Regions from separate parts of the Ignavigranum ruoffiae genome, predicted to be linked through region 2. Evidence: a T-box and tRNA genes for the amino acid it is inferred to sense, from the RefSeq annotation. Region 2 holds a T-box; the other holds one or more tRNA genes.
What was found. A T-box is a leader RNA that pairs with one kind of tRNA and senses whether it is charged. The one in region 2 lies ahead of leuS (leucine--tRNA ligase), so its partner is inferred to be a tRNA-Leu.
Positions count from the first base shown of each region.

Region 1: it encodes a tRNA-Leu, which carries the amino acid that the T-box ahead of leuS (leucine--tRNA ligase) is inferred to sense. The anticodon was not compared.

Region 1 covers NZ_CP096206.2:1,403,384-1,415,521, reverse strand. Annotated here, with positions in the region: gene M0R79_RS06645 (Tex family protein) at 1-279, shown strand, start outside; gene M0R79_RS06640 (hypothetical protein) at 501-1,022, opposite strand; gene M0R79_RS06635 (L-cystine transporter) at 1,250-2,635, opposite strand; tRNA gene M0R79_RS06630 (tRNA-Leu) at 3,886-3,968, opposite strand; gene M0R79_RS06625 (TetR/AcrR family transcriptional regulator) at 4,092-4,685, opposite strand; gene M0R79_RS06620 (ABC transporter ATP-binding protein) at 4,854-5,555, shown strand; gene M0R79_RS06615 (ABC transporter permease) at 5,567-8,392, shown strand; gene M0R79_RS06610 (ClC family H(+)/Cl(-) exchange transporter) at 8,430-9,965, opposite strand; gene M0R79_RS06605 (ABC transporter substrate-binding protein/permease) at 10,270-11,736, shown strand; gene M0R79_RS06600 (amino acid ABC transporter ATP-binding protein) at 11,737-12,138, shown strand, end outside.
Region 2 covers NZ_CP096206.2:727,285-739,422, reverse strand. Annotated here, with positions in the region: gene pheS (phenylalanine--tRNA ligase subunit alpha) at 1-232, opposite strand, end outside; gene M0R79_RS03625 (HD domain-containing protein) at 532-1,074, opposite strand; gene M0R79_RS03620 (TrmH family RNA methyltransferase) at 1,404-2,201, opposite strand; gene pepV (dipeptidase PepV) at 2,185-3,609, opposite strand; gene M0R79_RS03610 (pseudouridine synthase) at 3,623-4,351, opposite strand; gene M0R79_RS03605 (putative polysaccharide biosynthesis protein) at 4,348-7,074, opposite strand; gene leuS (leucine--tRNA ligase) at 7,092-9,512, opposite strand; T-box leader at 9,584-9,788, opposite strand; gene M0R79_RS03595 (LysM peptidoglycan-binding domain-containing protein) at 9,790-11,151, opposite strand; gene mnmM (tRNA 5-(aminomethyl)-2-thiouridylate-methyltransferase MnmM) at 11,498-12,055, shown strand; gene metK (methionine adenosyltransferase) at 12,052-12,138, opposite strand, start outside.

The sequences.
Region 1 (12,138 bases), 680 kb from region 2:
ATTCGTGATGGTCAAGCTACCCCGATCTTACGCGAGGATGTCTTAAGTTTTGAAGATTTATCAGTCGGTATGACCTTGCAAGGGGTGGTCCGCAATGTGGTTGATTTTGGAGCGTTTGTCGATATTGGCGTCAAGCAAGACGGCTTAATTCATATTTCCAAATTATCAGATAAGTTTATCGAGCATCCTGCAGAAGTGGTCGCCGTCGGCGATATTGTTGAAGTTGAAGTGATCTCATTGGATCCACAAAGTCAGCGTATCGGTCTGAAACGCGGTTGATAAAGTTTAGATAAGATTGAAGCTAAATTTTGTCTGTGTAGGCAAGGTATAGAAACCAGACATAAGTTCTCGGGTTCAGTCAATCAATATATCATAAAAAAAACCGGATATTTACTATTCGTCAGATTTATTTCTGCCGATGCAGGTAAATATTCGGTCTATTTTTGTTTAAATATTTAAATTCTATTGGATAAGTGATTGCTCCATGTGTCTCTATAAAGTTATTGCTTGTTGAAAGTGACTTGGTGCTGGTCATCAACTAAGTTACCATCTTTGTCCTTAGAAAGTTGGAAGAGATACTTATCATTTAAAGCTAATTCTAAGCGGTTATCTTGAACCATTGCCGATTGAATCAAATCTTCAAAGACTAATTGGTGACTCACTTCATGATCGGTATCTTTATTTTCTTGATAAGAAGCTTTGGCGATTAAGCGCGAGTCTTGATTACTTTCAGTGGGATCAGCTAAGTCCTGTCTAGGTTCGTTGGCCACAAAATTCTTAATCTGCAGGTAAACTTCTTCTAGCGGGTCATCTTTGCCAATAGCTTGCTCGATATCGTCTAGATAAAGTATGACCTGGTCTTCTTCGACAGAAAGCTCCTTAATAAAACTATCCTCTAGCGTATAAGTTCCGATAAAATCTTCAAAACTTAAGTCTTTGGCTACAACGTGAGGGGAAAATAGGTTAAAGATAAAAAAGATAGCTAAGCTAAACAACAGATAGGGTTGACACTTCTTAAGCATACAGATCCTCCTCTAATTTCATTATTCTTTCTGAATCGTTGAAGCAAAAAACAGCAAAATTGACGAACGGACTTAAGAGATTATCATTATAATTTAATTATAGCCGAAAATAAATTTAAGCCAAGTAGAAATGGATCAATAATTGAGCAAGATAAAAGCTATCCCAAAGCGCAAGAAATTACTTTCAAGCAGGTTTAGAATAGCTTTTTAAACAATAAGTCTATTAATTAACCAATTTCAGTTGTTAATTGTTGTTCGGGATCATTAAATTCTTGTGTATTCATCGAGTGTAGTCGTTTAGAAGTGACTAGACCTGCCACGATAGAATCAGAAACATTTAATGCTGTCCGCCCCATATCAATCACCGGTTCGATAGAAACCATTAGACCAATAATTTCAATCGGTAAGCCCAAGGTTCCAAAGACAATCAAGGCAGCGAAAGTAGCTCCCCCACCAACACCAGCGACACCAAATGAAGAAATCGCTACAGTTGCGACAATGGTTAACCAGGTCATCGGATTAGATAAATCAAGACCAACGGTTGGAGCAATAATAGCTACTAACATGGCAGGATAAATTCCGGCACAGCCATTTTGGCCAATGGACATTCCCAGAGTGGCTGAGAAATTCGCCGTCGTAGAGTCGACCCCAAAGGCCTCTTCTTGAGTCGCAATATTCAAAGGCAGAGCCGCTGCACTAGAGCGAGAGGTAATGGCAAAGCTCAAGACATTCCAAGCTTTCTTAAAGTAAGTCATCGGTGACAGACCATTGACTGCCAAGATGAGTCCATGAATGATAAACATAATGGCAAAAGCAAAATATGAAGCCAATAAGACGGTTCCCATGTTCAACAAGGCTTGTAAGCTGGAAGTAGCGACCATCATGGTCATCAGAGACAGAATTCCGTAAGGAGCCATGCGTAAAACAAGTGATACTAAGCGCATGACAATGCGGTGTAGGGCATCAATAATACCCTTGAAAGTTCGTGCATCTTCTGGATATTTTCGGGCGACACCTAGATAGGCAATTCCTACTAAGGCTGAGAAGATAACGACCGCGATGGTACTGGTTGGTCGGCTACCTGCTAAATCTTCGAAGATATTACTTGGCACGAATTCAATAATCTGTTGAGGTAGGCTGAGGTCGGCAACCATGGCACTGCGTTCTTGCAGGCTTTCAATGCGAGCCAATTCTTGAGCACCTTGGCTGAATTCAGCGCCATTAAGTCCAAATAGCAATACTGAGGCAATTCCCAATGTCGCTGCAACAGAAACAGTCCCAATTAAAACGGTAAGAATATGGGCTGAGATTTTCCCTAGGTGGCTATGGCCTTCCATTTGGGTAAAGGCTTTAACCAAGGAAACAAAGATTAAAGGCACGACTAACATTTGTAACAATTTGATATAGGTGGAGCCGACGATCGAAATCCAATCCATTATTTGATTGGTGGTATCACTCTCAACGCCGTATAGCCACTGAATGATTGCCCCCAGGACAATCCCTAAGCCCAAGCCGGTGAAGACCCGTTTGGCATAGGCTACGTGAGTCCGACTCATGCGGAAAAGTAAAAACAATAAGGTAAGAAAAACGAATAAAAATAAAATAATTGCCATCAAACCATCCTCCTAAATAAAATAGTAGAGATTACATCTGTAAACTCTCAGAATTTATAGTACGAATTCTAACAAAAGAGAATAAGCTTGTAAAGGCATAAGTATCCATTCAAGGAACTATGATATTTAACTGATAATCAAACAAATAATGTGATTAAAATGAGAAAGATTATAATTTTAGAAAGACTAATTAATGGGATTAGACAATTTTTTCTTGTTTAAGTCTATGGCATGGGCTTACTCGAACTCTTGGGCACCGTCTTCCGCTTATTTTCATAAGCTTCAGACTTACTTTTCGACTCAATCCCTAAAAGCCAGAGGCTTCAAGGGATTGATGTGGGTAAAGTATGCTAATCCTAGGGTTCTCGTATGCCCATGCTTCCGACTTAAGAAAAAATAACTTAATAAATTACTCGAACTAAAATTTATATTTTTTGAATAATAAAATAAGAGAGTGTTGGGCGTGGTCGTTCTTCAAAGCCTTGCTTTTCCGAACTAAATCCACTAGACAATCTCTAATCGACAAGTCGTAAGAGATTGTAAGCTGCGTGGATTTCCATCTTCTTGCGAGTGTCAGGATTCGTATTTTGTTAATGAAATTATCAAAACTCATTTAATCTCTTTAAAATTTTCTGTTTTACTAAATTTATGAGAGATTAGTATCTATCAATAATAGAAAAAATTGGGCACTGTCTTCCGCTTATTTTCATAAGCTCCAGACTTACTTTTCGACTCAATCCCTAAAAGCCGGAGGCTTCAAGGGATTGATGTGGGTAAAGTATGCTGATCCTAGGGTTCTCGTATGCCCATGCTTCCGACTTAAGAAAAAATAACTTTTTAGATTACTCGAACTAAAGATTATATGTTTTTTTGAAGAATAAAAAGAGATATCTGGGTTGGTCGTTTTTCAAAGCCTTGCTTTTCCGAACTAAATCCATTAGACAATCTCTAATTGACAAATCGTAAGAGATTGTAAGCTGCGTGGATTTCCATCTTCTTGCGAGTGACAGGATTCTTATTTTGTGTCTGTTACATTTTTTATCTCATTTAAAAATAAAAAGAGCCAATTACAGGCTCTTAAAAAATAATATTTTGTTGAATTTTGTTGAGGACATATTAATTTATAAAAGTTGTATGTAAAATTGTTTGTAAAATTTGATTTTAGTTAATATCAAACAATATCATTTTACATTTAAAACATTATATTACCAACGTTTATACTTCTTTAAAAAAACAACAAAAATTGATAATGCGGACAATGGGATTTGAACCCACACGAGTATTCACTCACTACCCCCTCAAGATAGCGCGTCTGCCATTCCGCCATGTCCGCATGACGATAGAATTTATTATACGCTATTATTAGCCTATCTGTCAAATACTTCAATCCAAATGTCATTCTTTATAATTTGGTAATTTGTTTGTTTTGTTTCAAGAGCTAAGAATTGGGTACAGTTTAATATTTTTGAATAATTTGATAAGGTCCATAATGTTTAGTCTGGACAATCATTTCGGCAATTTCTTCTGGTGTTTCTTTAAGCTCCCGTCTAACCCAAAGCGTAACGATGGCCAAGATACTGCTGGAAAGGATTTCATCAGCATATTCCACGGAAAGACCTGAAACATTAGCCAGTTGGATATGGTGGCGATCTAATTTTTGTTGGATTAATTGTTTCAAGATATTTTTGAACTGTTCCATAAATTCTTGGTTGTGTCCTTGTTGCGTCATGGTAGCAATAAAAGCATAGTTATCTTTGATATAGTACATGGTCTGTAGGATTAGACTATATGGGAAAAGTTCGATGGGGGAAGTAAGGGCTTCTTTTTCAGGTTCGGCCAATAATATCGCAGATAAATCGTTAATCGCTTCTGTTTCTAGTTTTTCAATTAAATCAAATTTGTCAATGTAGTGTAGATAGAAAGTTCCGCGATTTATTTGAGCTTCGCGGGCGATGTCGCTAACGGTAACATTGGCTAAGCCCTTTTCTTTAACGAGTTTGATTAAGACTTGTTTGATTTTTTCTTTAGTTTTTGTTTGTCGTTGACTCATGTTTTATCCTTCCTAAATCAACAACTTGTTGATTATTGCTTATTGATTCCTATCTGAGGTCATTTTATAATATGACCATTAAATAATCAACACGCTGTTCATTTTATTTGAGGCGTGTTTTATTTAATTCTACCGAATCTAGGGTAAATATTCATAAGGAGTGAAGATATGAGTTATATAGAAATGAAACATAGTTATAAAACTTATCAAACAGGAGATACTGAAATAACGGCTAACCGAGATGTCAATTTTGAAATTGAAAAAGGCGAACTGGTTGTGATTCTCGGCGCTTCTGGTGCAGGTAAATCAACGGTATTAAATATTCTTGGTGGCATGGACAGTAATACTAAGGGGCAAGTCATTATTGATAATCAGGATATTTCTGATTATAGTTCTCATCAATTAACAGAATATCGGCGAAATGATGTAGGATTTGTATTTCAATTTTATAACTTGGTAGCTAATTTGACTGCTAAAGAAAATGTTGAGCTCGCTACTGAAATCGTAAAAGATGCTGAGGACCCTGTGGAAGTCTTAAAAAAGGTAGGCCTTGAGCACCGAATTAATAATTTTCCTGCCCAACTTTCTGGTGGGGAGCAACAACGTGTATCAATTGCACGAGCAGTGGCCAAAAAACCAAAGATTCTCTTGTGTGATGAGCCAACAGGTGCTTTGGATTATAATACGGGGAAACAAGTATTACAAATACTTCAAGATATGAGTCGTAAACAGGGAGCTACGGTTGTGATTGTTACCCACAATAGTGCCATAGCGCCGATTGCAGACCGAGTCATCCATATGCATGACGCTAGTGTGTCTGAAATTTCTTTGAATGATCAGCCCAAACTAATTGAAGAACTTGAATGGTAGGAGGGAGAATCATGAAGAAAAGTACCTTATGGAAGGATATCCGCAAGGCTTTTAGACATTCTAAAGGACGATTTTTTTCAATTATTTGTTTAATAGCTTTAGGATCTTTCGCCTTAGTGGGTTTAAAAGTTACCGGTCCTGACATGCGTCGAACCGGTCAAGATTATTTTGATCAACATCAATTAGCCGATATCATTGTAATGAGTCAATATGGGTTGAACCAAGATGATAAAGATTTGATTCAGCAAGTGGCTGGGATTAATCAAGTCGAATTTGGTTATCAACAAGATGTCGTTATTAAAAGAACCAATCAGTCTTTACGAATTTTTTCTAAAACTCCAAGTCTTTCCCAATATCGATTGGTAGAGGGCATTCTGCCGAGCAAAAAGAATGAAATTGCGCTCTATTCAGATATGATGGATCAATATCCTTTGGACTCTTGGATTGATGTGAAAGAATTACCTAACAGTCTTGACCATTATAATTTGGAGAATCATAAATTTAAGGTGGTTGGTTTCGTTGATTCAACGGAGATTTTGTCGACTGTAAGTTTGGGTCCTTCTCAATCAGGTTCAGGTGAATTAAAGGCTTATGGTGTCGTTGCACCGATAACTTTCGATTCTCCGGTTTATATGAATGCTCGTTTAAGCTTTGATAACTTAGTTGGAGTGAATCCCTATAGTCAGACATATATCAAGCGTCTACATAAGCATAAAGAAGAGCTTGAGGACCAATTTGACCATCGTTCTGCAGAACGTTATCAAGAATTAAGGGACGATACTCAAGAAGCGATTTCAGAAGGACAACAAGATATTGCTGATAGTCGTCAAAAAATTAAAAATAAGGAAATCGAATTAGAAGATGCAAAAGATCAATTAGACCAAGGACGTCGTCAACTAGACGAGAGTAAAGCAACTTTAAATCAATTAAAAGCCCAAGCAGAGGCCAATCCAGAAGCCTTGCAAGCTGTTTATGATGAGAAAAAAGCTAGTTATGATTTGGCAGAAGCTGAATGGCAAGATAATGCCAAAAAATATGAGGACAAACACCACAAATTTGAAGAAAAGAAAGCTGATGCCGAAGAAACGATTAAAACAGCTGAAAAAGATATTGTCAAAGCGGAAGAGTTTATAACAAATTTGACTGAATCTAAATATTCGATTTTAACTCGACGCGAAACGCCCGGAGCCAAAGGTTATAAAATTTACACGAATATCGAGGAAATAGTTGAAGATTTGGCCAATATTTTTCCGATTTTTCTTTATTTTGTGGCTGCTTTAGTTACTTTTAATACGATGACAAGGTTCGTCGATGAAGAAAGAATGAATGCTGGAATATTAAAAGCCATAGGCTATACGGATCGTGATGTAAGTAAGAAGTTTGTTGTATATGGATTAGTTGCGAGTCTATTGGGAGCAACAATAGGGATTGCCCTAGGACATACCTTATTACCAATCATTGTATATTCAGCATATAAAGATGCATATAAGATTCAACCTTTAGAACTTCACTTCTATTGGGATGTTACCTTGATTGCCATAATCCTCGCACTTATCAGTGCGGTCATACCAGCACTAAAAGTCGTTAGACAAGAATTAAAAGAAAGTCCAGCCCAATTGTTATTACCAAAACCACCCGTTCAGGGGGAAAAAATCTTATTAGAACGCATCCCTTTTATCTGGAAACGGCTTTCCTTTACCAAGAAGGTTACCGCAAGAAATATCTTTCGTTATAAGAAACGGATGTTTATGACAATCTTTGGTGTTAGTGGGGGTGTGGCCTTGCTTTTTGCTGGTCTAGCGGTCCAACACTCTATCTCAGGGATTAGTAATCGACAATTCCAAGAAATAATCCAATACGACATGATTGTCGCTCAAAAAGATTACTTGACTGATGAAGAAAACCATAAATTATCGGAAAAATTAGATCAAGATGACATTGCTCATCATTTGGCTATCCATTTCGATAAACTTTCAAAAGTTGCTGGAAAGAAAGCGGATGAACAAGAAATCAATTTGATCGTTCCAGAAAAATCGCTTGCTTTCAACCAATATTTGAACTTGAATCATCGGGAGAATCGAGAAGCCTTAAAGTTGAGCTCTGACGGGGCAATAATTTCTGAAAAACTGGCTAAATTATTGGATCTAGAACCTGGTGACTCTTTTGAAATTGAAGATTCACAAGGGAAAAATCATACGATTAAAGTTGCTGATGTTACAGAAATGTATATTGCTCATTTTGTCTTTATGAATTCAGAATATTATGAAAAATCTTTCGCACAAGACTATGAAACCAATGGTCAGCTTATTCAGCTAAAAGATAAGTCTAAAGAAAATGTGGAAGAAATAGCAACCCAATTTATGAATTTAAAGGGTGTTGAAGGTGTTATTCAAAACATATCTCATATAAATCAGATAGCTACTGTAGTAGATTCACTCAATATGATTATGGAAGTATTGATCGTGGTGGCAATTTTCCTTACGATTGTTATCCTTTATAATTTGACCAATATCAATGTTTCGGAACGATTACGTGAATTGTCAACGATCAAAGTTCTTGGATTCCATAATAAAGAAGTGACAATGTATATCTATCGTGAAACAATTATTCAATCTTTAGTGGGGATTCTACTAGGCTATCTACTGGGAAATCTACTTCATCGTTACATTATTACGACTGTGGCCCCAGAGGATGTTATGTTCAACCCGATTGTTGGATCGATGGCCTACCTGTTACCATTGGCAATTGTAGTGATTATTTTCACAGTTCTAGGATTTATGGTTAATCGGCGCTTAAGACGAGTAGATATGCTCGAAGCATTAAAATCTGTTGAATAAATAAAACAAAGAGACCGATTCAGGCATCCGGTCTCTTTTAACTTTGGAAATAGGAAATAACTTTTTCGGCATCGGATTTGGCGAAAGCGACGTAAATTAAATCACCGGGTAGAAGCACATCGGATCCGTTTGGGATAAAGCTTTGTTCTTCGCGAATGACTATGACAATTTGGAAGGGACAATCCAGGGTTAGATCCTTGATCAATAATGAGGCCTGGCGATCAGAGTGACTGATTTGAATCGGCGAGATAATTATTTGTTGATGATCATGGATTTGTAATTGATCACGTTCGATTCGTCGGAGTAGATTGCTGTATAAGGTATGATAGACTGGTTGAGAATTTAATAAATCAGCGGTCACCATGGCGATGAAAGCGACGATGGCAATATTAATGAAATGATTTAAAGAGCCAGTCATTTCGGTAATTAAGAGAATTGACATCAGGGGTGCTCGAACTACCGAAGTCAGCACACCGGCCATGGCCAGAATCATGAAATTAATCAAATAGGTGTCTTGATCTTGGGGCGTTAGACTGCTTTGAGCAATAATATTTCCCAGCGTTGCGCCCAAGACTAAGACAGGGAGAAAGATGCCCCCTTGGACACCTGAATTATAACAAAGAATGGTTAAGATCATTTTTACGGTAAGAATTAGGGCTAGAAAGGCGAGACTGAAGTGTCGAGTGGACATTTCTTCGATCCAGTGATGGCCACCACCAAGCACTTCTGGCAAGGTGTAACCTAGTGCCAAGACGATGAAACTGGTCAAGATGATAATAGTGTAAGGCTTCAACTTACTCTTGGCTAACAGTTGGCGGCCTTGTTCCAATAAAGTATTGAAGGCAACACCTACAATTCCCGAAGCTAAGCCGAGTATAATTAATAAATACCACCAATCCAAGGGCAGGTTCTGATTAATGGCGAATGAGAAAGAGTATTCCAGACCCATTAATTTAAAGGAAACGAAGTTGGCTACCAGACTGGCTACCATGCTGGGCACGATAATGGCTGCTGATAGGGTGCCATACATTTCCTCTAAGGTGAACAGAACGCCAGCCAGAGGTGCATTGAAAGCCGCAGATAATCCAGCCGAGGCACCAGCTGTGATTAGAAATTTACGGGAAAGGCTAGGTACTTTGAAGACTTGACTCAACCATTTGCCAGCCATACCTCCAATTTGAATTGAGGGGCCTTCTCTTCCTAGGCTAAAACCAATCAGACTGTTTAATGATCCACCGAAAAATTTACTTATGATAGTTGGCCAAGCCGCTTGATCAATATGATTCATAATTTCTGCTTTAATTTGCGGGATACCAGATCCATTCGAAAAAGGAGCCCATTGTAATAAACGTCGTAGAATATAGGCAATCAATAAGATAGCCAGTCCATACAAGATAAGATAGAATAAACTTGTCTGACTATATAAAATATGTCGATAGCTTTCAAATTGACTAATCACAAAGCGATAAGCAATCGAAGTTAAGCCAGCGACGAGTCCAATGATGGCCCCTAAAACCATCAGGATTGGTAGCGAGGGTTGTGACTCTAAGGTATTTGTGGGACCGGATTGCATCGAATTCCTCCTTTAGAACATACATTTCCATTTTAGCATAAGTTGATAGCGCGTGGGAAAATTGATTTCACTCATAGTCATAAATCTTGCGACCTGACTAGGCAAGTGATAGAATTAATCTTGTGTTAGCGCTTCTAACATAGGACGTCTGTTTTGCAGGCGTCTTTTTTTGCTTTCGCTTGATTAAGATTAGATTAAAATAAGAAAAAATCCACAGAAACTCATATATATTTCATATTATAGTGTATATCTTTTGCTTTTTTTAATTTTATTCTTTAAAATTTTTAACAAGAGGTGGATTTATGTGAATACTAAAAGTAAAAAACACAAAAAAAGTAAAAAAATCGGGTCGGTCTTGTCTTGTTGGATCTTATTCATTTTTGGTTTAAGTCTGATATTGCCCGCTAGTCAAGCACTTGCCCAAGAGAAAAAGACGTACAGTGTGATTACCTCTACAGATTATAGTCCATTTGAATTTACTGATGAAAATGGTGAATTAATTGGAATTGATATTGAGATTCTGGAAGCTATTGCTGAAGATCAAGGTTTTGAGATAGAGTACAAGATTATGCCTTTTTCATCAGGGCTGCAAGCTTTGGAATCTAAACAGGCTGACGGTATGATTGATGGCATGGGAATCACTGATGAAAGAAAACAATCCTTTGACTTTTCTGATCCTTACTTTGAAGCAGGTTCCATGTTTGCCGTTGATGCCAAAAGCGATATTCAAAAACTTGAAGATTTGAAAGGCAAGCAGGTTGCGACCAAAATTGGTTCACAAGGGGCCGATATTGCCGAGCGCTTGAAAGATCAATATGGTTACAAAGTGACCAAATTTGAAGATTCGGTCAATATGTATCAAGATGTAATTTCTGGAAATAGTCATGCCGTGATTGAAGACTACCCGGTCATGGCCTATGCGGTCAATACAGGAACCATTGATTTACGCCTAATTGGTGAAGAAATCGAAAAGATGCCTTTTGGCTTCGCAGTGAGTAAAGGCGAAAATAAGGAACTGCTAGAAATGTTTAATGCTGGTTTGAAATCGATTAAGGATTCCGGTAAATATGACGAAATCCTCGATAGATATATTGGTGCCGAAGCCGATGAAACGGTGGATAATTCCTTCTTCGGTCAATTAAAGGGAAATTTACCTGCCTTGATGAGAGGTTTATATAAGACAATTCTGATTACCTTTGCTTCTTTATTCTTTGCCTTTGTATTAGGAATTCTATTAGGGATGATGCGAAATTCAGAAAATACAGTCCTGTCAACCATTGCTTTAGTCTATATTGATTTGATGCGGGGCTTGCCACTGCTAGTACTGGCTTTCTTTATCTACTTCGGGATCCCTCAGATGACTGGCATCAAATTCGCCACCCCAGTCGCAGGCATCTTAACGCTGGGCTTAAACGCAGCAGCCTATATTGCTGAAATTGTTCGTGGTGGGATTCAAGCCATCCCGGTCGGTCAGATGGAAGCAGGGCGTTCACTAGGTCTAAGTAAGAAGACAACCATGAGGAAAATTATCTTACCTCAGGCTTTAAAAGTGATGGTGCCGTCTTTTATTAACCAATTTGTCATTACTCTAAAAGATACCTCGATTCTATCCATTATTGGCCTGGTCGAACTCACCCAGACCGGACGAATTATCATTGCCCGTACTTACCAATCAGGATCAATTTGGTTAATTGTTGGTTTGATCTATGTCATTCTGATTACGATTCTTACGAAGATTTCCAACCGTCTAGAAAGAGAGTTGATGGTTTAAATGTCGATAGTAGAAGTAAAACAATTAAAGAAATCATTTGGTGAGCATGAAGTCTTAAAGTCAATTGATTTAGAAGTTGAAGAGGGTGAAGTGGTCTGTATTATCGGCCCATCGGGATCGGGCAAATCAACCCTACTTCGTTGTCTGAACCGTCTGGAAGACATCCAAGGGGGATCAGTCTTGATTAAGGGAGAAGATATTACTTCTGCCGATGTAGATATTAATAAAGTCCGCGAGCATATTGGTATGGTCTTCCAACACTTTAATCTTTTCCCTCATTTATCGATCTTGGACAACATTAGCCTAGCTCCGGTAGAATTAGGTAAGATGTCTGAGAAAGAGGCCGAAGATTATGCGCGAGAATTATTAGAAACAGTTGACCTCTCTGATAAGGTTGATGCT
Region 2 (12,138 bases):
TGAAATCCTTTTGGAAATGAGAAATCGCTTGGCCGAGTTGCGGTTTTTCCTCAGCAGACAGCTGTCCCATTTGTCGGGTAAATTGATTTAAACTTCCTTTCTTACCCGTATATTTCACCCGAATCTGTTTTAACGCATCACTTGAATCTGCTTGCTCAATGTCGTTTAAGGCTTGTTTTAGTAACTCTTCCATCGCATGAATTAACTCGTTAATCTCTTTCATCACAATCATCTCCTTGAATAAAATAAAAAAAAGCCCATCCCCCGAAAGGGACGCGCTACCGTGGTACCACCCTTATTTTTAAATCTTTATTACCTAAAAATTCAAACTCTTAAATCTTTAACCGGGATAACGGGATCCTTTTCAACAGATGTCTTAACAGATCAGCTCGGAAATTGAAGGTTGATAACGACTTACTGATCTAGTTTCAGTCATGCTAAATCTCCCTGTGCTTAGCGTTTCAACGGATTTCGTCAAGGCCTTTATTACCTATAGTATAGCGAGATTTAGCTCATGGGTCAATCAGTTATTTATTTCAAGGAATTAGAAAACCGAAAAGCTGGTTTAATTAATGATCGATAAGTATCCGCAGCTTGCCGCCATTCATTCACGAAGACGGAAAGATAACCATGATACAATTCACTAATCGCAGCTTCTTTATCCATTAAGGTGACAACCCAGCTTTCAGCATAACGTGGTAAATCTAAGGTCGCCCCAAACATATGTTTCAAAATAATATCTTGTTCCATATCTGATAATTCTACCAACTTGATCGCATTGGCCAAAGCAATCCGTGGATGCTCATAATTGTGCCCTTTACCACCTACGGTTGATTTCTCATGACTTTCATAGAAAAATAAATCATGCAACAAGCCTGCTCGAGCAATCGACCGTCGATTTAAACCTAGACGTCGCGCCCAACGAAATGAGCGATAAGATACTGAAATTGAATGAGCCAACCGATTGGTAAAACGATGATGGACATACTTCTCTAGACCTTTAACTTCTTCTAGATTCATGATTTCTTCTACAATGGACATATATTCACGATCTGCTTGCCAATTTAAAGTCATCAACAATCCTCCAATACACTATTTCTCAATACCACAGCTATTATAGAGAACCAATGTAAATTATTCATGAAGGATTGGTTAATTTATTGTAAAAATTGTGTAAATCTGCCAATCCTGCGTACGTTAACCAAAAAAAGTCCCCATGAAGTAGCTTGAAATCAATGTTAGCAAGCTACTTAAGAGGGAGCTTTTAATTTAAAATAGCAAGATTTATGAACCTCAATGCGGTCATTTTGCTATGGATACATAAATATTTTTGAACTTTATTTTTCAATAAAAATTTTCTTTTGACTGAATCTGATGGACATCGAACAATCTCTTTACCCTAATTAGGCTTCAGTATCAGGCAAAGAATAAAACATTAAAATGCTGGCTGCCACTGCTGCATTCAAAGATTCAGCTTGACCCGGCATCGGGATATGGACAAGCCCATCACTTAAGGCTTGGATTTCTGGCGAAACTCCCTGACCTTCATTGCCAATCACATAAGCTAGGTCTTGATCTCGAGATATTTGCCGATAATCTAGCGATGTCTGATCAAGTGCTGAACTATAAACCTTAATCGCTGCGGCTTGTAATTTTGGGATTAAATCAGCTAAAGGATAGCTAATACAAGGAAGATGCCAGAGAGAACCCTGGGTCGCCCGAATAACCTTGTCATTATAGATGTCCACCGTTTGCGGACTCATAAAAACCGCTGAATAATTCGCAGCATCCGCAGTTCGAATCATGGTTCCTAAATTTCCTGGATCTTGGATATTATCTAAAATTAGGAAGCGACTCCCTTGATTGATTAAAGTTTCAAGATTCACAGAATCATGGTTATTTTTAATTACTGCAAAAATGCCCTGGTTTTGTTCCGTCTGACTGATTTCTTTAGCAATCTCTGGACTAATTTCAATAGCTGGACAACGATCTTGCCAGCTCGGCTCAAGAAAATTAGGGTCGGTGACCATCAACGTTTGCAACTGACAACCCGCTTGGATGGCTTCTTCTACCAAATGAAATCCTTCAATCAAATAAGTCTGGGTCTGTTTACGACCTTTTGCGGTATGCAATTTTTTCCATTGTTTGACTTGAGGATTCTGCTTGGATTGGATGACTTTCATGCTATCTTGTAAGTTCATAAATCGCTTCAGCATAAATAGCCGTTGCTCTTAACAAGTCTTTAACCGCGAGGAATTCATTAGCCTGATGCATGGTGTCGATCGAATCAGGGAATAGGGCTCCGTAGGCAACACCGCGAGGCATTAGACGACCATAAGTGCCGCCACCAATCGTTTGTTCATGAGCTGGTAAGCCGGTTTGGCGATGATATACGTCTAGTAAAGTGGCTACAAGCGGATCATCCGCTGGCACATAGTGAGGTTCTTTATGGGCACCCATTTCAAAACTTAATGCCGTATATTCCGTCAATTGATTTTTCATTTGTGCTAGCATATTTTCTGGATCTGTACCTTCAGGGAAGCGGAAATTCACATTCATTGATACGCCATCATCCAGGTTGAAATTAACAATGCCGACATTCATTGAAACATCGCCCATTACCGGATGATGGTGGGCTACGCCCACTTTGCTCGCATCAAAGCCTTCAAATAATTCTTGACTTAATAATTGAATCATTTGTTGGGCATCTAGACGCGTCCAAGCATAGTCAGCTAAGAACTTGGCCAAATGAGTCGCTGCGTTGATCCCTTTTTCTGGAGTAGATCCATGTGCGGATTTTCCAACTAAGGTTAAATCAGCGATTTGATCTTTGATATCTATTTGACCCTTAAATTGATGCTGCTCAAGGTAATGATTAAAGGCATTCGCCAAAGTCTCTGCAGATAAGTTAGCATCAACTAGTTTAACTTGAGCTTGGGCCGATTCAGGCACCATGTTCGGTCTTAAACCAGCTTGCCAATTGACTAATTCTAGTTGGCCAGATTGTTCTTCAGTATTTTTAGAAGAGAATAGAGCCGAAACATTTCCTTTCTCTCCATTGATAATTGGGAAATCAGCATCGGGTGAGAATCCTAAGTCTGGCATTTCAGCATGTTTAAAGTAATAATCCATACATTGCCAGCCACTTTCTTCATCAGTTCCAACGATTAGGTGAATGCGTTTATTAAATTCAACCCCGAGTTCACGTAGCAATTTCAAAGCGAAATAGGCGGCAACGGTTGGCCCCTTGTCATCACTTGAACCACGAGCATAGATTCGTTCATCTTTGATTACCGGATCGAAGGGATCAGTTTGCCAGCCCGAACCTGCAGGAACAACATCCAAATGTCCTAATATTCCGACTAACTCATCTCCCTGACCAAGTTCGATGCGTCCGGCCCAAGGTCCAAATTTTTGGGTCGTAAATCCATCTTCCTCAGCCATCTGCATAAATTCATTCAAGGCTTTCAAAGGTCCTGGTCCCACAGGAGCTTCTTCACTCGCTAAAGCATCATCTCGAACTGATTCAATCTTTAATAATCGAAACAGATCGGCTAATAAATCCTCTTTTCTCGCAGTCACTTCGTCTAACCAATGAATTTTTTCCATTTTCCCACTCCTTTTATTCTATTAAGCCAAAAGGCTTTAATTGTTGCATTTCTTCAGGCTTTAAAGGACGATACTGTCCTAAAGCTAAGTTGGGGTCTAAGACTATCGGGCCCATTTGAATCCGTTGCAAAGTCAGAACTTGATGATCAAAGGCTGAAAACATACGCTTGACTTGATGGAATTTCCCTTCATAGATTTCAACTTCAATATATGTCCGATCTTGTGCCGGATCATAATTGATCATCGATAGCTGTGCCGGCAAAGTGATAAAATCGCCTAAGTCAATCCCATCTGCAAAGGCTGTGATGACATTCGCTTCAACCCGGCCTTGGACCCAAGCTCGATAGACTTTACCAATCTCTTGCTTGGGCGATAATAATTGATGGGCTAATTGACCATGATTGGTTAATAACAATAAACCCGTGGTATCCCGGTCTAAACGGCCGACCGGAAATAGGTCGACATGACCATAATCTGCAGCGACCCAGTCAATGACGGTTTCAAAATAATGGTCCTCAGTCGCTGAAACAATTCCTGAAGGTTTATTCAGCATCAGATAATAATATTGCTGATAGTGAACAGGCTGCCCTTCACAGGTAATCTCAACCAATTTCGGATCTAAGTGGAAAGCCGGATCTTTAATGACCTCTTGGTCTATTTCTACTTTACCTGCTTGAATCATCTTCTTGACTTGTCGCCGTGTTCCTAAACCTGCATGGGCAAGCACCTTATCTAATCTCATAGTTTTATCCTAATCTTTTCTTGTAAGGCTTGGTAACGATCACCAATCAGAATGGATAGCATCCCCTGAACGGCCAGCAAGACGAGATAGATAAAGACAGCGATAATGACTACCATCATGACCTTGGAGAAGGTTAGCAGACGTCCCACAGGTCCAAATAAAAGATTGAAGACCCGATTCCACATCAAGGCAGCAACACCCATCAACATGGCCGGTACCAATATCTTGATGAAGTCTAAGGTTAACTGATAAGTGTTAAATTTCAGAACTCGGTTGAGTTTGATCCACATCAATAAGCTAGAAATGGCCAAAGCAAACATGGTTGATAGTAAAGCACCATGAGCTTGGAAGAAGACTACCAATGGATATTGCAAGAGAATCTTAACAATAATTCCGACGACTAAGAAACGAACTGCTAAGCGTCTAAAGTTCATCGATTGTAGAATCGTCGATAAGACCGTATATAACCCTAGAATAATCGCCGTAAAAGAACCGGTAATTAAGAGTGCTGGCCCCATTTCACTACCTAAGGGGTAGAATAATTGATAAATATTATCTGAAATGGCCATTAAACCAATCGCAGATGGAATCATCACCATAAAGAATACAGAAAGAATATGTTGGACCATTTTGGCCGTTTCTTGATATTTCTTCTGAGCGAAGACCCCAGTTAAGGAAGGAACAAAGGCTGATGAGAGCGCAATTGATAAGGAAATAATAATCATGATCAGCTTATCGACGTCCAAACTCATGACGCCATATAACTCATCGATTTCGGTAAGCAATAGAATTGAGCTCTTTTCTAGAATTTTACCGAAACTATAGGTATCAATTAATTGCATAATGATAATGCCTGATCCCAAAATGATAAACGGAATGGAATCAAAGGTCATAATTTTTAGACTATCCTTAAAATCGACAGTAATCTTATCTTCGGATTGTTCTAGCAATTGCTTAATATCAGGCAAACGACGAAGATAAATAATTACTAAATAGACCAAGGATACAAGCGCACCAATAAAGGCAGCAAAGGTTGACTGTACCACCGCTGGCGTCACCTCGCCCTTCATCACGACCATAATCGCGTAAGTTGCCACTAACATATAAATGACCCGGGCAAATTGTTCAAGTAATTGAGAGACCGCCGAAGGTTTCATGTCATTAAAGCCTTGGAAATACCCTCTAAACAGACTCATTATCGGTAGAATAAGCAAGGCTGGGACTAAAGATCTTAAAACCAAGACTGCCCCTTCTTTATTAACATTAGGTGACATTTCAGCCAAGAAAGGTGCTAGGATAAATAAGATTAAGCCAGAAATTAATCCCGTGGCCAGCATAATCATTAAACTATGCTTGAAGAGTCGATCAGCCACGCGATATTCACGTTTTGCATGATACAAGGCCATTTGTTTGGCAATTGCCGAAGGAAATCCAGCCGTACCAATCGCTAAGAATAAAGAATAAGGCTTATATCCGGCACTATAAAGGGTATTGGCTTGCTTCCAACCTTCGCCAAACCAAGTCGCCCAAGGAATCACATATAAGGCCCCTATCACCCTGGAAATTACGTAACCGACCGATAGCCAGGCCGCCCCTGAAACAAAATTATCTTTTTTAATCAGTTTATCACTACGATCAATCTCATCTTTCTCTTCATGAATCTGTTGTTCAATCGTAATATCTGCTTCAGCAGTCACATCACTCAAGACCGTATCCGTCAAAATCGGTTCTTGGAATTCAGCGGTTGCTGATAATACTTCTTCTTCAAGGTTATTCTGGTTTTGGTCAGCAGATAAGCTTGGTTCTTCAGTCTGTTCTTCTTCCGGTTCAGTCGCCACAATCGCTTGTTCTTCTTCGCTACTTTCAGCAGAGATATTCGGCGTCGAAGGCGTCGGTTCAATCTCAATCGGATCTACTCGCTCAAACGACTCGTTTTCGTTATCAGCAAGTTCAGAACGATCCATATTTTCTCGGTCACGAACATAATAGACCGTTTGATCTTTTTCAAGTTCTTGAGTGGCTATGCGATTCTTATCCTGGATTTCAGCTTGATCATTCTGCTTCATGGATTCAGCTGATGATGGCTGATCCAGTCCAGTTGCATCTTGCCGGAAGTTTTTAATTTTCATTTTTGCTTGGGCAATAGAATCTAGAAAGCTTTTCTTCTTTTCTTTCCGTTGGACGATTTGTTCACTTGAAGCTTGTAAGTGATTAATCGAACGACGTAAAGCTTGAAATATTCCAGGCGAAGATTCTGCATCGCTTGGTGATCCTTCAATCGCGGAAGCTTGACTTTCATTCAGATCAGCGTTTTGTTCAAACTCCTCATTGGAATTATCTGCAACAGGGGTCTCTTCCTTCTCTGCTTCTTCTGGAAACTGATTGTAGGATTGGATCGGTTCTAATTTATTTAGATCGTAGTATTCCTCATAATTCTTTTGAAAAAGATCACTTAATAAGTTACTTTTTCGATGAACACGACTTTGTTCTTGTCGTTGTCGAATTAAATCATCTTTAATTGAATGATAGCGGAATTCATTCTCTGAAGCTTTTTGTTTAGCCGCTTGTAAATCATGAAGCTCTTGATAAGTGAAATAATCATCATCTAAAGGTTGCTTGTTCTTTTGTCGATAGGATACCTGACTTAACTCCTCATTGGCATCCATATCATGGTCTTGATTTAGTTTATTATTCAGATCATTGTCATTTAAAGGACTCTTCAAGAAAACACCTCCTTAAATTATTTAACCACTATGTTCACTAACCGATTTGGAACCACAATCACTTTCTTAATTTCTTTGTCTTGGCAAGCTTGTTTGACTTCATCTAGAGCCAGTACTTTCTCTTCTAAGGCATCTTTAGCCATATCTTTTTCTATTTGAAGTTTTGCCTTTATTTTACCATTAATTTGGACCACAATCTCAATCATTTTCTCTAATGTTAAGCTTTCATCATAACTTGGCCAAGCTGCTAGGCTGATAGATTCTTGATGACCTAAATATTGCCAAATTTCTTCCATCAAATGAGGCGCAATTGGCGCTAAGAGTTTAACAAAACCTTCAATATATTCTCGTGGAAGAATTTCTTCATCCTTCGCTTGGTTTAAGAAAATCATAAGTTGTGAAATTGCTGTATTAAAATGTAGGATTTCATAATCTTGGGTGACTTTCTTAACAGTTTGATGATAGATTTTCTCTAAATTAGGGTTGGCTGCATCTTGGATACTTGCTTGCAAGCGATTATTCTCTTCATCGATAATCAGGCGCCAGACACGGTCAAGGAATCGCCGGCTACCCTCTAGACCATTCTCACTCCAAGCAATCGAAGCATCCAGAGGCCCCATAAACATCTCGTATACCCGAAGCGTATCTGCCCCATATTCTTTAACCACATCATCCGGATTGACCACGTTCCCTTTTGATTTTGACATCTTCTCATTATTTTCGCCTAGAATCATTCCTTGGTTAAATAGCTTTTGGAAAGGTTCTTTAGTCGTAACTAGTCCCAAATCATACAGAACTTTATGCCAGAAGCGAGCATAGAGTAAATGGAGCACAGCATGTTCTACACCACCAATATATAAGTCAACATTTTGCCATTTTTCCATCGCTTCTTTCGATACTAATTCCGCTTGATTATGAGGATCCATATAACGAATGAAATACCAAGAAGAGCCAGCCCATTGTGGCATGGTATTTGTTTCTCGACGACCTTTCATTCCGGTCTCAGGATTGGTCACATATAACCAATCTTCAATATTAGCTAGTGGCGATTCGCCAGTTCCTGACGGTTTAATATTGTCAGCTTTTGGTAGAACGACTGGTAAATCGGCTTCAGCAACTGCCGTCGTTGTACCGTCTTCCCAATGAATGACTGGGATAGGTTCTCCCCAATAACGTTGACGAGAGAAAATCCAATCCCGAAGCCGGTAATTAACCTTTCGCTGACCTCGATCATGTTCTTCAAGCCAAGCGATCATTTTCTCACTCGCTGCTTGATTATTTAGACCATCTAAAAATTGCGAATGAATATGGATGCCATCTTCAATATAAGCCTCTTGACTTATATCCCCTTCAATCACAGCTTTCAGAGGTAATTCAAAGTGATGGGCAAATTCATAATCTCTTTGATCATGAGCAGGTACGGCCATCACCATGCCGGTTCCATAGCTAGCAAGTACATAATCGGCAATCCAAATGGGAAGTTTCTCTTGGGTCACTGGATGAATGGCGTAAGCTCCAGTAAATACCCCTGTTTTTTCCTTAGCGAGTGAGGTCCGATCTAGGTCAGACTTACTAGCAACTTGGGCTTGATAGGCTTCTACTTGTGCTTTTTGTTCATCCGTAACAATTTGACCTACAAGCTCATGTTCCGGTGCTAAGACAATATAAGATACACCAAAAAGCGTATCAGGTCGTGTAGTAAAGACTTGGCATTCTAGTTCTGCATAACCATCTACGGCAAATTTAACTAAAGCCCCTTCGGACTTGCCAATCCAGTTTCGCTGCATATCTTTAACATTCTCTGGCCAATCAATCTCGTCTAAATCTTCTAACAAGCGATCGGCATAGGCCGTAATTTTTAAGACCCATTGTTTCATCGGTCGGCGTACAACTGGATAGCCTCCTCGTTCTGAAACACCATCAATAACTTCTTCATTTGCTAAGACCGTTCCTAGGGCTTCACACCAATTTACCATAATGTTATCTTCATATGCTAAGCCCATTTCAAAAAGTTTAGTAAAAATCCACTGAGTCCAACGGTAATATTCTGGATCTGTGGTATTAATTTCCCGATCCCAATCATAGGAAAATCCAAGCGAATTTATTTGTCGTTTGAAATTTTTAATATTATCTTGAGTAAATTCAGCTGGGTCATTACCCGTATCCAAAGCATATTGCTCAGCGGGCAAACCAAAAGCATCCCAGCCCATTGGATGGAGTACATCATAACCTTGCGCACGTTTCATCCGCGCCATCACATCCGTCGCTGTGTATCCTTCAGGATGTCCCACATGTAATCCTTGTCCTGATGGATACGGAAACATATCTAAAACATAGTATTTGGGATGATCTATTCCTCGATTTTGTGTCTTAAAAGTATGGTTGTCTTGCCAATATTTTTGCCATTTTTTCTCAATGGATTGATGTTGATAGGTCATATAATGCTCCTCCTAATGATTCTAATTCTTATTATACAAAAAAACCCCACATTATCTAGCTTTAGCAGATAATATAGGGCGAGTTAACGCGGTACCACCTATTATTCGGGATAAATCCCCTTAAAATCTTTAACGCAGAGTTTACGATTCTTCTTACTATCGTTCAGAAGAATAAGTCTGTTTGACGAGTTCAAAGCGATGATTACTTACTCGCAGCAAATGTAAGCTCTCTTAAAATCATTACACTTCTAATACTTCAAACCTTACACTATTTAATTTAAACTAAAACAACTTGACCTGGTAAAATCAATTGATCATACCCGGAAAATCCGTTTAAAGTCACTAATTCATCCAATGAAATACCATTTTTTCGGGCAATCGCATATAATGAATCCCCACGTTGAACAACATAAGTTCCTTGTGAGCTAGCGCTAGTAGCCACGCCGTTATCAGCCACAGTAGTTTCAACCGGTTGAGCTGTTTCAGCAACAGGTTCGGCAGGTGTTGTTTCTGTTTGATTATTTGTTTGGGCTGCTACAGCTTGGCCATTAATGGCTAAACTTTGACCTGGATAGATAAAATTATTAACAATACCATTGGCACTTACTAGACTATCCATTGAAATGCCAAAGCGGTGAGCAATGCCCCAAACAGAATCTCCAGCTTTAACGGTATAAGATGAACCTGACAGTGAACCCGTCGAAGTTTCTGCCACATTGGTTGCATCAATCGCTTGACTTGGTGTTTGTTTTTGAACTTGGCCAGCATTGACTTGCAGAACTTGACCTGGATAGATAAAGTTATTACTAATTCCATTGGCTGAAGTTAAAGCTTCCATAGATATACCATAGCGATGGGCAATACCCCAGACTGAATCTCCAGCTTTAACTACATAAGAACCAGCAGCTGCTTCCGTGCTATCAAGGGTAGCTGAACCTGTTTGATTGTTTACAGCTTGGCTTGGTTGACTTGCAATGCTTGTTCCGCTAACAGCTAAGACTTGGCCCGGATAAATAAAGTTACCTGATAAGTTATTAGCTGCTCGTAAAGCTTCCATGGTCATGCCATAACGGTGAGCAATGCCCCAGACTGAATCACCAGCCTTGACTTGATAAGAACCAGCACCCACAGCTTGTTGTGTGGAGTCACTTGGTGTAGCTGCTTGTGTTTCAACCGCTTGAGCATATCCGCCATCATATTGAGTCAAATTATAATTCGCAATTAATTGGTTTAATTTTTGACCATACGAAGTATCGGTAGCATAGCGACCCGTTAACCAACTTGTAGCATCGGTATATGAACTGGTATTACTCTTTCGCGCACCCTTATAGAAATTATAACGCCAAGAATCAGGATTATTATCTCCAGTTAATACACTCGCATAATCGGCTAATGATTGACCATAATTGTCATAAACTCTAAAGCCATCAGTAATTCCATAGTAATTACCACTACCATCATCTTCTAAGGTATTCATTTGAGCTGATTGACCATTATAAGATCCTTTAATCCCAAATAAATTGTGATAGTTTGTCGCTAATGTCGAATTTCCCCAGCCTGATTCCAAGGCTGCCTGGGCAATCATTACTGAGGCATATAAGTCATTTTTAGCAGCAACTTCTTTCGCATATTCAGCCACCAAACCTAAAAATTGACTTGGAGAATTTTTCGCTTCTACCGTTTTGGTTAGTACAGGAAGTGTATTTGTTGGTTTAACATTTTCCAGTACGAACACGCTTGATAAAAGCATCATACTCACATTAACTTTACTAAAAAGTTTTCTGCTTTTTATCCGACGGTTTTTTTGTGCCTTTTGGCAAATTATTTCTCGTCTACTCGTCACTATTGTCCCTCCGTTACCAACAAAATTTTAATTTCTCACAATTTTTATTATAATACTAAATAAACAAGTATAGGTGGTTTTGCGTTTGATTTATTAAAAGCTTAACAAATGTAATTCACTTGTAACATTAGGAGGCCTTGTTTTGTTAAATGCACTTCATTATAGTCATCAGCTATTACAACAACTGACCCAAAAGTTTCCTGCAGGGAACTTTATCGACGCAACCTTAGGTAAAGGACACGATTCACAATTTATACTCCAACAAGCTCACTTTCAAGGAAAGCTGTTTGCTTTTGATATTCAGGAAGCAGCCCTCGCCTATTCATTCGAGAAATTTAATCAATTTAAGAATTTCCAGGCTTTTCTGGCTAGTCATGAACAAGTTGATCAATATCTTCCTGAAAATTTACCCATCCATGGAGCCATCTTTAACTTGGGCTATTTACCAGGAGCCGACCATCAAATTACTACCCAGTATCCCTCAACCATCACGGCCATCGAGAAAATTTCCCGACAGCTTGTTCCACAGGGCATGATTATTATCGTCGTGTATTCTGGACATCCAGCTGGAAAAATAGAAAGAGACCAACTCCTTGATGTACTCAAAGATTGGTCCCAAGAGGAATATAGTATTCTTCAATATAATTTTATCAATCAGAAAAATAATCCGCCATTTACTTTAGTGATTGAGAAACGTTAGGCTTTTTGCATAAAGTTTTGAATTTCTTGCACTTTATCGAGTCGTTCCCAAGGCAAATCAAGATCTGTCCGACCAAAATGACC